2 regions of the Salinivibrio sp. PR919 genome follow, and region 1 is predicted to be linked to the other one. Evidence: predicted binding sites of a transcription regulator. Region 1 holds the regulator's gene; the other holds the start of a gene.
What was found. The regulator CRP, encoded in region 1, controls carbon source genes, mostly activating them, when cyclic AMP is high. The targets are predictions, from matches to a motif close to TGTGANNNNNNTCACA.
Positions count from the first base shown of each region.

Region 2: ectA (diaminobutyrate acetyltransferase) is a predicted target of CRP. The motif match lies at 2,936-2,951, and genes of this name have one in related genera.

Region 1 is NZ_MUFL01000021.1:14,491-26,131, reverse strand. Features, by position in the region: gene trpS (tryptophan--tRNA ligase) at 1-574, shown strand, start outside; gene BZG83_RS06000 (ExeM/NucH family extracellular endonuclease) at 774-3,113, shown strand; gene BZG83_RS05995 (anthranilate synthase component II) at 3,211-3,786, shown strand; gene BZG83_RS05990 (aspartate aminotransferase family protein) at 4,079-5,296, shown strand; gene astA (arginine N-succinyltransferase) at 5,326-6,348, shown strand; gene astD (succinylglutamate-semialdehyde dehydrogenase) at 6,351-7,829, shown strand; gene BZG83_RS05975 (DUF1338 domain-containing protein) at 7,840-8,634, shown strand; gene BZG83_RS05970 (hypothetical protein) at 8,686-9,552, opposite strand; gene crp (cAMP-activated global transcriptional regulator CRP) at 9,681-10,313, opposite strand; gene BZG83_RS05960 (phosphoribulokinase) at 10,565-11,434, opposite strand; gene BZG83_RS05955 (YheU family protein) at 11,494-11,641, opposite strand, start outside.
Region 2 is NZ_MUFL01000118.1:2,518-6,632, reverse strand. Features, by position in the region: gene BZG83_RS15425 (slipin family protein) at 1-874, opposite strand, end outside; gene cspE (transcription antiterminator/RNA stability regulator CspE) at 1,424-1,630, shown strand; gene BZG83_RS15415 (bacteriohemerythrin) at 1,796-2,794, shown strand; gene ectA (diaminobutyrate acetyltransferase) at 3,155-3,712, shown strand; gene ectB (diaminobutyrate--2-oxoglutarate transaminase) at 3,724-4,115, shown strand, end outside.

The DNA.
Region 1 (11,641 bases):
GCCTGTAGGTAATGATCAGAAGCAGCACCTAGAACTTGCCCGTGACATTGCCACGCGCTTTAACAACCGTTACGGCGATGTCTTTACCATGCCTGAGCCTTACATTCCTGATGTGAATGCTCGGGTGATGAGCTTGCAAGATCCGACCAAGAAAATGTCGAAGTCGGATGATAACCGTAATAACGTGATTGGTTTGCTCGAAGATCCCAAAGCCATTGCCAAGAAAATCAAACGTGCGGTTACCGACTCGGAAGAACCTCCGCGTGTCCATTTTGATATCGAGCAAAAGCCGGGTGTCTCTAACTTGCTTGGTTTGCTGTCCGGGGCGACCGGTGAGTCAATTGCCGCACTAGAAAAAGCCTACGAAGGCAAAATGTATGGCCATCTGAAAAAAGATACGGCTGAAGCGGTGGTGGCGATGCTCGAGCCTCTCCAAGCGCGTTATCATGAGTACCGCGCTGACCGTGCACTGCTCGACAGTGTGATGCAAAAAGGTGCTGAGCATGCATCGGCACGCGCACAGCAAACCTTGCGTAAAGTGTATGACGCCGTGGGTTTTGTTCCACGCGTGTAGCACACGAATATGACGGTATAAAAAAGCAGCGGCCGATTCCGCTGCTTTTTTGATCAGACCGGAACCCAACTCTCACTTCTTATAAGTCCATCAATAGTAACTGTTTCTGATGCGAGCCAAATCACGCCATTCTGTGTATCCATCGTTAATAATGCGCGCGAAATTCGAGTAATCACTCAAACTACGTGAAGGAACAGGTATGAAAAAGCCACTGATGTGGTCGCCGCTAGCATTGATGATGGCGGGACTCGCCATGCCCGCGGCCGCCAAAGCCCCCCTCGAGCAAACCTACCAGTGCGGTATGACGCCCACCACGCCCATTTATGCGATCCAAGGTGACGGTGAGCGCAGCCCATTGGTCCCGGCGGGCAAATACAGCTCCGATAAAACCTATGCGGTACAAGGTGTGGTCACTGCGGTGACCCAAGGCCTTTATAAAGGGGTTTGGATTCAAGATCCTCAAGGGGATGGCAATCGCGCCACGTCCGATGGCTTGTTTGTGTACTTGCGGGACGCTGATGCTCTCAATTTGCAGCCCGGTGACACCTTATGTGCCAGTGGTAAGGTCAAAGAGTATTATGGTCATACGCAATTGGGTGTGACCGATAATCAAGTGGCTAAGGGCCCGTATTATGGCCCGTTGGCCCCGACTGCCATTCGTGTGGATCACGGTGAGTCGTTAAAGGATGCACTTGAGCGTTACGAAGGCATGTATGTGACCATGGACGCGGACAGTGAGCTGGTGATCACCCGTAATTTTGGCTTTGACTACGACGCGTTTCGCAACAATATGGTGTTAACGCACCGCACTCCTTTATTTAAACCCACGCAACTTTATCCAGCGTTAACCGACGAAGCGAAAGCGCTTGCGGCGAACAATGCGGCGAATCAGCTTTATATCGAAAGTGATCAAAAAGCCAAAGATGGACAAATTCCCTATTTCCCTGGACTCGACGCTGAGCAAGGCTATCTACGTATTGGCGATCGTATTGAGCATTTGTCTGGCGTGATGGGCTTTAGCTACGATCAGTACCGTTTAGTGGCGACCAACACCATTACCGCCGGTGACATTGTACACCTTCACGATCGTCAAGATGCACCCGCGACGGTACCGAATACCGACATTAAAGTCGCCAGCTTTAACGTACTCAACTATTTCACCAGTGCCAGCGCCATTGGTGGCCCTTTAAATGTCACCTGTAAAGATCGCGACCATGCGGACGCCAAGCGTGGTTGCAACCGAGGCGCTAAAACCGCCGCTGAGTTTGAGCTCCAACGTACCAAGATTGTCAATGCCCTCCGCGCGATGGATGCTGATATCGTTGGCTTGATGGAACTTGAAAATAATGGGTTTGAAGCTGGAAGCGCCATTGCCGATTTGGTGACCCACCTCAACGCAGAGTTTGCGGATCCTGCAGACCATTATCAGTTTGTTGAACCTAGCGATGCGGTGAAAAATCAGGGCGCGTTTTTTGGCTCTGATGCGATCATGGTCGGCATGATTTACCGCCCTGCAAAAGTCTCGTTAGCCGGTGACGCACAAGCGGTTGCTATGCCCGAGCAGCATATAAGTGGTGAAAACCCTGAGGGCGAAACGCGCGAGCTTAATAAGTATCAACGCGACAGCCTGCTGCAAGCGTTTAGCATTAATGGCGAGCCGTTACATATTGTGGTTAACCACTTTAAGTCGAAAGGATCAGGCTGTTATGAAGATTGGATCGCGGGTGAATTCGAGACGGATACCGCAGATTTACAAGGACATTGTAATGCTTTCCGTGTCTCCGCGGCAGTGACATTACGCGATCGTCTGCAGCAGCTGGATGGAGACGTATTGATCCTTGGCGATCTCAATGCGTACGCGAAAGAAGATCCGGTCCGTGTATTAACCGACTACCAACGTCAGCCGAATCAGCGCGATATCATGACAGCCGCAGGCACGGAAATTCGCGGTGTACCTATGCATCCGACCGCACAAGCGGTAGAGAAAGGCCTGGGCTATATCAATCTCGCCACGGCGCGATTGGGTGATAAAGCCTATTCCTACTCGTACTCGGGTGAATTGGGGAGTCTCGACCACGCCATCGCCAGCGCTAGCTTGGCGGAAAAAGTCGTCGGTGTGGAAGACTGGCACATCAACTCGGTCGAAAGCACCTTGTTTGAATACGGTCGTCGTTACACTGGGGATTTGGTGAAATCGACCAATCCGTTCTCTTCGTCAGATCATGACCCTGTGATTGTGTCTTTGGCGTATCCGGATCCGGTTGTGCCTGTATCGGTTACCATTAATAACCGCAGTATTTTGCCGATTATTCCGATGCTGAATGGACAAAAAAGTCCTGATCACGCTTGGATGAAATGGCGCTCACAACGCACCTTTGATACGCAAAGCCCATTGGTAAAAGGGCTGAAACTTGATAAAGATGATCGTATCGAGGTCACTGTGAAAGCGCTGGGTTTGATCCCCGTCTATTGTGGCAGTGCGCCGGCGAGTCAGCCCATGTCGGTCCGTTACACCGGCTTCCGTTGCCAACTACGTTAATTTAATCACTGCGGGCAGTGGCAACACCGCCCGCGGATGACGCTTGTCAGGCACTGTGTTAGCATCATTCCGGTTTTCAATCGGATGGCGCAGCACAGTGCTTCTTATCATCGATAATTACGACTCCTTTACCTACAACCTCTATCAGTACTTTTGCCAATTGGGCGTGGACGTGTGTGTTAAACGCAATGACGAGTTGGCTATCGCAGACATTGAGGCGATGGAGCCCTCCCATTTAGTGATCTCTCCTGGTCCTTGTACGCCGAATGAGGCGGGGATTTCTCTCGAGGTCATTCGCCATTTTGCCGGACAGATACCGATTTTAGGCGTGTGTCTTGGCCATCAGTCCATTGCACAGGTCTTTGGTGCGTCGGTGATCCGCGCCAATGCGGTGATGCACGGTAAGACGTCGTTGGTCGAACATGATCATCAAGGGGTATTTAACCGCTTACCCAGTCCGTTTATCGTCACACGGTATCACTCGTTGGTGGTTGACCCGCAAACCCTGCCTGATTGTTTGACCGTGACAGCGACCACCACTGAGCCCGATGGTCGCCAAATCATTATGGGATTGAAGCACCGAACCCTGCCAATTGAGGGGGTACAATTCCATCCGGAGAGCATTTTGACTGAACACGGCCATGACTTACTGGCGAATTTCTTACAGCAATAGTTACAAAAAATAGCGATCTTTATCACTATTTTCACATTTCGTTTTTTCTGACGTGATTATCAGTGGCTGCAACCTTATGCAGCCATCACCGTCATCCCGCACCACTCATGCCTTACAGGCATCTCAGCCTTGCTGATTAGGCGCTTCTTTCGCCTCACACTTTGTGCATAACTATATCTCTAATTTGCATGGTATTTGTTATTCTGCTGAAAAGAAAAAATAATCTGCTATTGCCGCGGTTAAAAGAATGTAAATACTATGCGTCATGGAAAAAACACAGAAGGATTGAGTGATGACGATGGACAAAAAAGTAGAACGTAAACTCTTTGATGAAGTGATGGTACCTTGCTACAACCCGATGCCCATGATCCCAGATCACGGCAAAGGCTCCCGCATTTGGGACCAAGAAGGGCAAGAGTACGTCGACTTTGCGGGTGGGATTGCGGTGAGCTGTTTGGGCCATTGTCATCCCGTCATGGTGGATGCGTTGACTGAGCAAGCTCAAAAGCTTTGGCACTTAAGCAACGTCATGACGAATGCACCTGCATTGCGTCTTGCAAAGCGCCTCACTGAGTTGTCATTTGCGGATCGTGTTTTCTACGCAAACTCTGGCGCCGAAGCGAACGAAGCAGCGCTAAAGTTGGCGCGCCGCTGGGCAAAAGAAGAACACGGCGAGCACAAAAGCGAAATCATTGCGTTTAGCAAAGGTTTCCATGGTCGCACCTTCTTCACGGTCACCGTGGGCGGTCAACCTGCTTATTCTGACGGTTTTGGTCCTAAGCCGGGTGATATTACCCACCTGCCATACAATGACTTAGCAGCGCTGGCTGATCATATCTCCGATCGCACTTGTGCGGTGATGATGGAGCCACTGCAAGGTGAAGGCGGCATTATTCCTCCAGAGCCGGGTTTCTTGGAAGGTGTACGTGAGCTGTGTGACAAACACAATGCCTTGCTGATCTTCGATGAAGTGCAAACCGGTAATGGCCGTACGGGCACCTTCTATGCGTATCAACAATCGGGCGTCGCTCCCGATATCTTAGCCACCGCTAAGTCACTGGGTGGGGGGATCCCGATTGGTGCCATGTTGACCACCGAAGCCCTAGCGGCACACATGAAACCGGGGACGCATGGCTCAACCTATGGCGGTAACCCCTTGGCATGTGCGGTCGCAGAAGCGGTGGTGGACGAAGTGACCAAACCCGAGGTTCTTGACGGTGTTATTGAGCGCGAACAGTGGTTCCGCGATGGTCTAGAAGCGATCAACGATAAATACGGCATCTTCAGTGAAGTGCGCGGTAAAGGTTTGTTGCTTGGCGCGGCACTCAACAAGGAGTGGGAAGGGCGTGCGCGAGACATCTTAGTGGCGGCCGGTGAGGAAGGCTTGCTGGTGCTGGTCGCGGGCCCGAATGTGGTGCGTTTCACCCCATCATTGGTGATTACCAAAGCGGATATTGAAGAAGGTATGGCGCGCCTTGATCGTGCTATTGCGAAGGTCGTTGCTGCATAAGGCGGCCTTTACACTCGGAGGGATTTGAGATGTTAGTTATTCGGCCTATCCGTGCGTCAGATTTTGATGCACTGATGTTGTGTGCGGAAGAGTCCGGTCATGGATTTACCTCATTGCCGGTTGATGCCGATTTGCTACAAGGACGTATCAACAATTCGCTAGAAAGCTTTGCCAAGCACGTCACTAGCCCTGGCATGGAAGGCTACCTGATGGTGGCCGAAGATACCGAAACAGGTGAGGTTGCGGGCACCACGGGGATCGAGGCGGCAATCGGCCTCGATAGCCCCTTTTATAGTTATCACTTAACTAAAGTGGTGCACTCATCGCGCAAGCTCAATGTCCATAACATTGTTGAAGTGCTGACGTTTGGTAACAACTACACCGGAGCGACGGAAATTTGCACCCTGTTTTTGCGTCCTGAGTTTCGAGGTGGCCTCAACGGTAAACTGCTTTCCAAGTGTCGCTTCTTGATGCTCGCTGAGTTTCCTGAGCGCTTTGCGGATGTGATTTTTGCCGAAATGCGTGGCGTGTCTGATGATGATGGCAATTCGCCGTTCTGGCAGTGGCTTAAGGACAACTTCTTTTCGATTGACTTTACTTTGGCCGATTACCTAACCGGTATCGGTGCGAAAGGGTTTATTGCCGACTTAATGCCTAAGTTGCCGATTTACGTCAGTCTGTTGAGTGAAGAAGCGCGTGCTGTGATTGGACAAGTGCACCCGAAAACACGGCCAGCACTGCGTCTGTTGGAGAAAGAAGGCTTTTCATGCCGAGGATATGTGGACATCTTTGATGCCGGTCCAACGGTCGAGTGTTTGCGCCACAATATCGAATCGGTCCGCCATTCATTTAATGCGACGGCTAGCGTGCGTGAGCATAGCAGTGCTCAGCACTACTTAATTTCGAATACCGATTTTGCGGGCTTCCGCGCGACTGCGGCGAAAGCGGCACTTGATCCGGAAACCAATCACGTTGTGATTGCGCCAGAGGTTGCCGAAGCGCTGCAAGTTAAAGACGGCGATCGACTCCGTTTGATCGCGATGGAGGAGTAAGGATGACACATCAAACCGCAGGCCATTTGATCAATGGTGAATGGACGCCGGGTGAAGGCGACGTCATGACTTCGCTAAACCCTTTTGATAGCCGTTGTATTTGGCAAGGCAATGAAGCCACGAAACCGCAGGTTGAACAAGCGGTAAGCGCGGCACGACAAGCCTTTCTTACTTGGCGGAATACCGATTTTGCCGAGCGCCAAGCCTTGGTAGAACGCTTCGCTGAAATTGTGAAAGCCAATACCGACGATCTGGCGCGTACCATCGCTGAAGAAACCGGTAAGCCATTTTGGGAAACCAAAACCGAAGTGGGCGCCATGGTGGGTAAAATTGCCATTTCGCTGCGCGCTTACCATGAACGTACAGGATCGCGGGAAAAAGACGTCAATGGTACGCAAGCTGTACTGCGGCATCGTCCCCTTGGTGTGATGGCAGTGTTTGGGCCGTATAATTTCCCCGGTCACTTGCCTAATGGCCATATTGTCCCGGCACTATTGGCCGGAAACAGTGTGGTTTTCAAGCCATCCGAACTGACGCCTAAAGTGGCTGAACAAACCCTTGGCTACTGGTTAGAAGCCGGTCTACCTGCTGGGCTGATTAACTTGGTGCAAGGGGGTCGTGATACCGGCGAAGCGCTAGCACAAGCGCGAGGTATTGATGGCCTTCTATTTACCGGGAGTGCCAACACCGGACACATCCTCCATCGCCAGTTTGCCGGCCAACCGGACAAAATGCTGGCATTGGAAATGGGGGGCAATAACCCACTGGTTATCAGTGATAAACATAGTGGTGTGGATGCCACGGTTTATACCATTATTCAATCGGCTTACCTCAGTGCCGGTCAGCGTTGTACGTGTGCACGTCGTTTGCTTCTTCCTAAAGGGGAGGTGGGTGACAAGATCTTGGCGCGCTTGGCAGCGTGGACTAAAACGATCCGTGTGGGCGGCCAATTCGATGATCCGGCGCCCTTTATGGGCGCACAGATCTCTGTGGCGGCAGCCGAAGGGATCTTAGCCACTCAGCAAAAACTGATCGATCTCGGTGGCAAGCCAGTCGTCGCTTGTGAACATCGCCATGATGCCGTGATCTCGCCGGGGATCATTGATGTTAGCGGGATCGCCGAGTTACCCGATGAAGAATACTTCGGTCCTTTATTGCAGGTGCAGCGTTACACCGATATGGCCGATGCATTGACGAAAGCGAATGATACCCGCTACGGCTTATCGGCAGGCCTTATCAGTGACGACGATGGTGAATGGCAATACTTCCTTGACCATATTCGCGCCGGTATTGTAAACCGTAACCGTCAATTGACCGGTGCCAGTGGGGATGCACCATTTGGTGGTCCGGGCGCGTCGGGTAACCTGCGTCCAAGTGCTTATTATGCCGCCGATTATTGTGCCTACCCTATGGCATCGATGGAAGGCGAGCAGGTCACCTTGCCCGAGAGCTTTGCGCCGGGGATCACGCCTCTTGATTAAGGAGAACAACATGGATAGTTGCCAAGCGTTATTTGACAGACTGTGGCAAGACTACACCCAGCGTCTTTGCCCTTCTGCGCAGAAAGTGCATGGGTTGCTCGAAGAAGGCCAACCCCTGATCAATGATCACATTGCACTGCGCACCTTTGCACTGCCTAATGTAGGGCTGGACAAGCTTGCCCGTCCTTTTATTGCGTTGGGCTATGAACCGAAAGGTGAGTACACCTTTGAAGCGAAGAAGCTCAACGCACGTCACTACGAGCATCCCGACCCTTTGATGCCGAAAGTGTTTATTAGTGAATTGATGGTGGGCCAATGCTCGACAACATTGCAATCCATCGTGCGCGACTTAGTGGCGAATGTAGACGATGATGCGCTGAAAGGGAGCGATTTTCTTCATCAAGGACGTTTGTGGGAGTTGGATTGGCAAACCTACAAGACGTTAGCGGATGAAAGTGAATATGCAGCTTGGGTGGCAGCGCATGGCTATGGGGCGAACCACTTTACCGTCAGCGTGAATCAGCTGAACAACCATGATAGCTGTCAAGCGGTTAACGATACCTTGCGCCAAAATGGTTTTACCATTAACGAATCTGGCGGGGAGGTCAAAGGGGATGCATCAGTCTTTTTGGAGCAATCCTCGACGATGGCTGATCGCGTGCCGGTGCAATTTAGCGATGCACGCCATGATATTCCGGGGGGGTTCTACGAGTTTGCGAAACGGTATCCGCTTCCGGACGGTGAACTTTATCAAGGTTTTGTCGCCGCCTCGGCTGATAAAATCTTTGAAAGTACGCATCAATAGTGGCGAGAGAAGAAAAGGAGAGCGATGCTCTCCTTTTTTGGGTGGCTGTGTTTAGCGACTTTCAATATCGAGCCAGAATTTATCGTCAATCGCCTGAGTTTCATTACTCAGATGTGGGTTGTCGACGCGAATAAAGGTGCGCTCACCAATATTGGCTTTCTCAAAGGTCTCTTTTACCAGAGGCGCATTCTCAAAAAATTCGATGAAGGATCCGTCTTGATAGGCGGCCGCAAAGGCATCATTGAGCATGGTCGCCACCTCTGGGTTTTGGGGCGATACAAACAAGAACATCGGGAAGCGATAGATCAGCATTAAGTGCGGATCGACCAACAGATTTGCATATTGAGGTCGCTCTGCCAGTTCGCTAAAAGGTTCGATAAGCGCACGCGGGAAGAGGTCTGCCCGTCCGGTATCGACGGCTTTAAAGATATTCTCAAAGCTTGAAATTTCTCGAACCCGAAATCCCGCTGACTGCAAGACCTTCACATCGGCCCAGCCTTGCCCTTGGATCATGGTCAGATTATTGAGCCCTGCTTGGTCACTGATTTGTGCAAGCTTGGGTTCGGTGGCTTGATTAGTAATGAACAAGCGATGGCCTAAGAGACCCCGAAAAACTGGATAACGGATGGGAAGTAACTCTGACTCAAGGGTACGGTCGGCCCCGAGCCAATCTACCGTCAGTCGTCCTTGTTTCAGCATTTCTACTTTACGAGACTGAGAGCCAATTTGGCCTTGAAAGGCCTGTAACGTGACAGACTCACCCGATTTTTCCGCTAAAAACTCAATCAAGTCGATAGCGTATAAATCGAGGGCAGAGCCAGCCCGTGGTTCTGGGTGGACAATGGTGATATTCGCCGCAGCAGTTGAAGAAACCGCCGCGAGTAGCAATGCAGCAAGGGTGTGACGTAAGCTTCTCATAAACGACATCCTGTTAATCAGTTGTTAGATGGGTCGTTTTTGAAGTGTAGAACTTAGGTAATGAGTTTCCAGTCAATAAAAATAAAAAACCGACGCAAAAGCGCCGGTTTTATCGCAACACGCGAGGATTAGCGTGTGCCGTAAACCACAATGGTTTTACCGTGAGCTGAGATAAGATTCTGCTCTTCCAGCATTTTAAGGATACGCCCAACCGTCTCACGCGAACAGCCAACAATTTGACCGATTTCCTGACGCGTGATCTTGATTTGCATGCCGTCAGGGTGAGTCATGGCGTCAGGTTGCTTCGCCAAGTTCAGTAGGGTTTGTGCAATGCGGCCGGTCACGTCCAGGAAGGCAAGGTCTCCCACTTTCTGGCTGGTCACTTGCAGGCGACGCGCCATCTGAGAGGAGAGACGCATCAAAATGTCTGGGTTAACTTGGATCAGCTGGCGGAATTTCTTGAATGAAATTTCTGCCACTTCGCAAGGTGATTTCGCACGTACCCATGCGGTGCGCTCTTGGTCCTCTTCGAACAGACCAAGTTCGCCGATGAAGTCACCTTGGTTAAGGTAAGACAGGATCATCTCCTTGCCTTCTTCATCTTTGATTAGTACGGCCACAGAACCTTTCACGATGTAGTACAAGGTCTCCGCCTTTTCCCCTGCATGGATCAGAGTACTTTTGGACGGGTACTTGTGAATATGACAATGTGAAAGGAACCACTCGAGTGTAGGGTCTGTTTGAGGTTTTCCTGGAACCATATAACTTATTTCCTCTGCATGTGTTGCCCGGCAACGACGTCCTGTCTTTGTCTGAATGGAAACCCATCAGTCCAATGCACAGAATACGAGGTCTTGGCGCAGGCTACAAGCTCACTGTATGTTAACAAGAGTGTATCTTTTTTCTATCTGGATTTCTTGATTTTGATCTAAGCCAACCGCCTAAAAATTCGGCAAAAATGTGGCTAAGATCACGACCTGAGAAGTAATACACGTTAAGTGCGCTACGGCGCTTAACCTATCTTGCCTTTCTCAATCAACTGTTGGATCAAGGGGCGAATAATCAGCTCCATCGCAAATCCCATTTTACCGCCGGGCACGACCAGCGTGTTGTGCCGAGACATAAAGGCGCCACTGATCATTTGCAGTAAATAAGGAAAATCGACGTTCTTCATGCCACGAAAGCGGATCACGACAAAACTTTCGTCGAGTGACGGGATCCCTTTTGCATTCAGCGGGTTAGATGTATCTACGGTTGGGACGCGTTGGAAGTTAATATGCGTGCGAGAAAACTGCGGCGTAATATAGTGCAAGTAATCGTCCATGGAACGCACAATGGAGTCCGTAACGGCCTCGCGGGAATGGCCGCGGTCGCGCGTATCGCGGACAAACTTTTGAATCCACTCCAAGTTAACGATAGGCACCATGCCGATCAGTAAATCAACATGTTGGGCGACATTGACGTCACCATCCACCACTCCGCCATGCAAGCCTTCATAAAATAATACGTCGGTATTTTCAGGCAGATCTTGCCAGGGAGTGAAGGTGCCCGGCATTTGATTATAAGGCACGGCTTCATCAAAGGTGTGTAGATAACGACGATACTTGCCGGTGCCTTGTTCGCCATATTCTTTAAAAAATTGCTCAAGGCGTGGGAAGTCGTTGGCCGTGGGGCCAAAGTAGCTAATATGACGACCTTGTTCACGTGCTTTACGGATCTCAACATCCATCTCTGGCCGCGTGAAGCGGTGAAAGCTATCGCCCTCTAACCAAGAGGCTTTGATGTTCATCATATTGAACATCTTGCGAAACGCTTCGGAGGTCGTGGTTGTGCCTGCGCCAGATGAACCGGTCACAGCGATGATTGGGTGTTTAGCCGACATGACGAGCCCTGTCATTGATCAGTCTGAATTTACACCGCAGCCCACAATGGGAGGCGGTGTTACGGTCTGAGATCGCGCTGACGACGAATATCCACTGTCTCATGCAGCTCAGAGTATACAATCACGGCATCGCCGGATTTTAATTGTTCGCGCACTTGTTCAACTTTCTCAGCAAAGCTGACTTCCTGCTCACCGTAATCTGTCCCT
Region 2 (4,115 bases), on a different contig from region 1:
ACTCAGGAAGCAATACGACAGAAGACTCTTTCGCGATCGCTTCTTTGGCACTGATGGCTTTTTCTGCCAAGTCTAATTGGATGGCTTTCTGGCCCTCTTCCGTGATCGCTCGTGAACCGACAATTTCAAGCGCTTCAGCTTGTGCTTCCGCGACCGCGATAATCGCTTTCGCTTCCCCTTCCGCTTTCAAGATCTGCTCAGACTTTTCCGCTTCTGCAGCAAGTACCCGTGCTTGTTTTTGCCCTTCTGCAACGTTGATATCCGACTGACGTGCCCCTTCTGACTCAAGGATCACCGCACGTTTTTCACGTTCGGCTTTCATTTGACGCTCCATCGCATCCAATACGGAACGCGGCGGATCAATATCTTTAATTTCATAGCGAAGGACTTGTACGCCCCAAGGCTGAGCGGCTTCGTTAATCGCCGAGACGATTGCCGTATTAAGGCTTTCACGCTCTTCGAAGGTCTTATCTAGTTCCATCTTACCCACTTCACTACGCATTGTGGTTTGCGCCAGTTGGGTCACGGAGTAGATATAGTCATCGACACCGTAGCAAGCTTTGTAAGGATCCAGCACTTTGATATAAAGCACGCCATCTACGACTAGAGAGATGTTGTCTCGGGTAATGGCCGACTGACTCGGCACATCGAACGCTTGCTCTTTTAGCGTACGTTCATAGGCTAGACGGTCGATAAAAGGCACAATAAAGTTCAAACCCGCTTCCATCGTTTTGTAATATTTACCAAAACGCTCAATCACATAGGCGGTGTTTTGCGGAACAAACTTTACCGAGCCACGCAAGAAAACAATCACTAGGATTGCGAGTACAATCCAAACGCTAAACGCGCTAGTAAGAGAGACCATTTCGTTCATTGGAGTTCCTATCAGTAGAGGATCGACAAACAGCAACACGCTGCTACTCGTAGAAAGCATTAAGAGTACGTCAATGTCGATGAAAAAAGACAGCGCCCGATAGCATCTTTGACATCCGTCCCAATACAGGACGCGATTTTCGCCATTGATTTGCTTAATTCTGACAAAAATCTCGGCGCTTGATCTCACTTTCAATCATTCACTCAAAATAAACCGGATATAAAGTGCGAAAAGAGATTTACCTCACATTCTTTTGCGTGTATTCTCGCTAATGTTCAACCGTGTTGGTTGACGTTACTGAAAGCTGAAAGGCGACTATCGTCACAGCCAACAGTAAACTGACGCGCAAATTACGCGTAGTCCTCTTGGAGCTGTTAAGCGGCTTCGCTAATCGGAAATTTATGCAGCAATTGAATATAGAAACATCGAAACACCCTACCGTTTGGCTGGAAAGTTAGTTGTCCTGAAGATATTCGCTACATTTGCCCATAGAACGATTAATGGCACTCGCGTCACTGCTACACCTAGTTAATATATTCAGGAGACATCATGTCTAAAGCTAATGGTACCGTTAAGTGGTTTAACGAAGAAAAAGGTTTCGGTTTTATCCAGCAAGAGAACGGTCCAGACGTATTCGTTCACTTCCGCGCCATCGTTGGTGAAGGCTTCCGCACTCTAGCAGAAGGCCAACAGGTTGAGTTCGATATCGAGCAAGGTCAAAAAGGCCCACAGGCAGCGAACGTAACTCGCCTGTAAGCTAAACCAGATTTAAGAAGAAAAGGCGCCTTTTAGGCGCCTTTTTTTGTATGCGTAATCTCTCACTCCCCGCAAAAACGTATAAAAAATTCTACAAATCACTCAGCAGCAAAACTCGCCATTTACTATGCTTTTAAAACAGTTAGCGCTTTGGCAGGAGGGAGTATGCTATCTCGGTGTTTAGTGGTAGATGATCATGAGATGATTCGAGATACCATAAGTTTGATGGCACAAGCGCTAGGGATCAAATCCGTTATCACGGCGGCCGATGGTGCTGAAGCTATATCAAGGGCCTTTCACGAACAACCTAGCTTAATTATCACTGACCTACAGATGGAGCCTATCGATGGCTTGGAGATGCTTAGGCTTATCCGTAGTGGTCGCTACCACCTACAGCACGATGTCCCGATCATCATTCTCACCGCAAATGCCTCCCAATCAGTGATAAGCGAATGCATCCGCTATGATGTTGACGCATTCATGGTCAAGCCAGTTAGAAAACAAGACCTCGAAAATCGCGTTCAACAGCTAGCCAAAGATACCAAATCCAAAAAGCCACCAAAATACTACTTTGAGATGTATCAGGCCGATCCAGCTAAATCGACCGATTTTGAGCACAATGGGGCCATTGTCTTCACTGAAGAAGAGCAGGAGAAAATCGAAAACATTTCGGACACAAGCCCGACAATTGATACAACAGCACCCCCTGTTACGCCTGAACAAGCGACAGCAAAGAGCAAAGACAGAAAGTTTATTCGTTGGCAGGACAAATACTCTGTGGGGCACTCAGAACTCGATGCCAGCAACAAGCAATTACTGGCTATCATCAATGACACCTATGAGGCTATCGCGTACCATCATGCCGATGGTGAAAAAGGAGATTTTGATGATCTCGCCCAGCGGTTTCGAGACTACATTGTGTCCCACTTCCAGCTAGAAGAAGACATTCTTCACGATCTCGCCTACCCCAAATACAAACAACATGCAGCCATCCATGAACGTTTATCACGGCAAGCACATTATGTGTTACTGCAATGCCAGGCGGATCCTGAACTGTACCCTTCAGTCTTTTTCAAGTTTTTGCGTTACTGGTGGGTACACCACGTCGTCAAAGAAGACAGACAATATCGCGAATTCCTTAGCCAGTCGCCTCAATCCGCCTAGTCACCCTATTAGATTCACAAGCAGCAAAGGTGACTAGGCTTTTTGTCTATTAAAATCTATTTTGTGTCTATTTTTAATAGCCAACCCTTTCACCTCACTCAACTCCAACTGAGACGAAGTCCAAGCCGCTCCTCCCATCTTTGTGGCATGAGTCACACCAGATTGAGAATCGTCAATACATTTAGGCCAGTAAATGTTACGCATCAAAGCATTGTGATTAATAAAAAATTTAACATTAAAAAATCTCATAAATATCATATATTTAAACTGTAGTGACAAACCGATTAGCGCAACCCGGGGTTGATAAACAAAATCCATCGCCTATTATGTATAACGAATTCGTTAGAGCACAAAACAATTATGTGGCGATCAAAAACGACAGATACGGCAGTTCTTGAAAACGAAGTCCTTGACCGTAAACAGATAAAACCGAGCACGCGGTTTGTGTTTCGTAAGCCATCAATTCGTGATGGTGGCGACATCTATCGATTAATCACTCAGTGCCCTCCGTTGGATGTGAACTCCGCCTACTGCAACTTCTTACAGGCAACGCACTTCAAAGAGACCTGTGTTGTGGCAGAGCGTGACGGCGACATTCACGGCTTCGTCTCTGGCTACATTCGTCCAGAGCAACCAGACACATTTTTTGTGTGGCAGGTAGCCGTATCGCCCAAAGCACGTGGAGAAGGGCTTGCCCTATCAATGGTCGAAGCGTTACTAGCGCGCAAAGTGTCACAAGACATCCGATTCATTGAAACCACAATCACTGAAGACAACGCTGGTTCTTGGGCGCTGTTCAAAAAGGTAGACCGCCTCTACGGTACAGGTGGTCAGCGCTCAGTGTTCCTTGATGAACAAGAGCACTTTAACGGTGAACATGACACCGAATACCTTTTCCGAATTCCACTCAAAAAATAACAGGATGAGTTATGGATATCTTTAAATCGCAGGAGTCAAATGTTCAATGTTACGCTAACAACTTCCCCGTCGTGTTTGAAAGCGCGAAGGGCTGTTGGATCACGGGCGTTGACGGCAAGCGCTACCTCGATTTTCTTGCTGGCGCCGGTTCGCTTAACTATGGACACAACAACCCGACGCTAAAAAAAGCGCTGATTGAGTACATCGAGAAAGATGGCATTACCCACGGCTTGGATATGCACACCGGTGCAAAAGCACGCTTTCTCGAGGTATTTAAAGAGCACATCTTGGCACCACGTAACTTGGACTACAAACTCCAGTTCACCGGTCCAACCGGTACAAACGCTGTTGAAGCGGCGATGAAGCTGGCACGAAAAGTGACAGGTCGTCCGAACATCGTTTC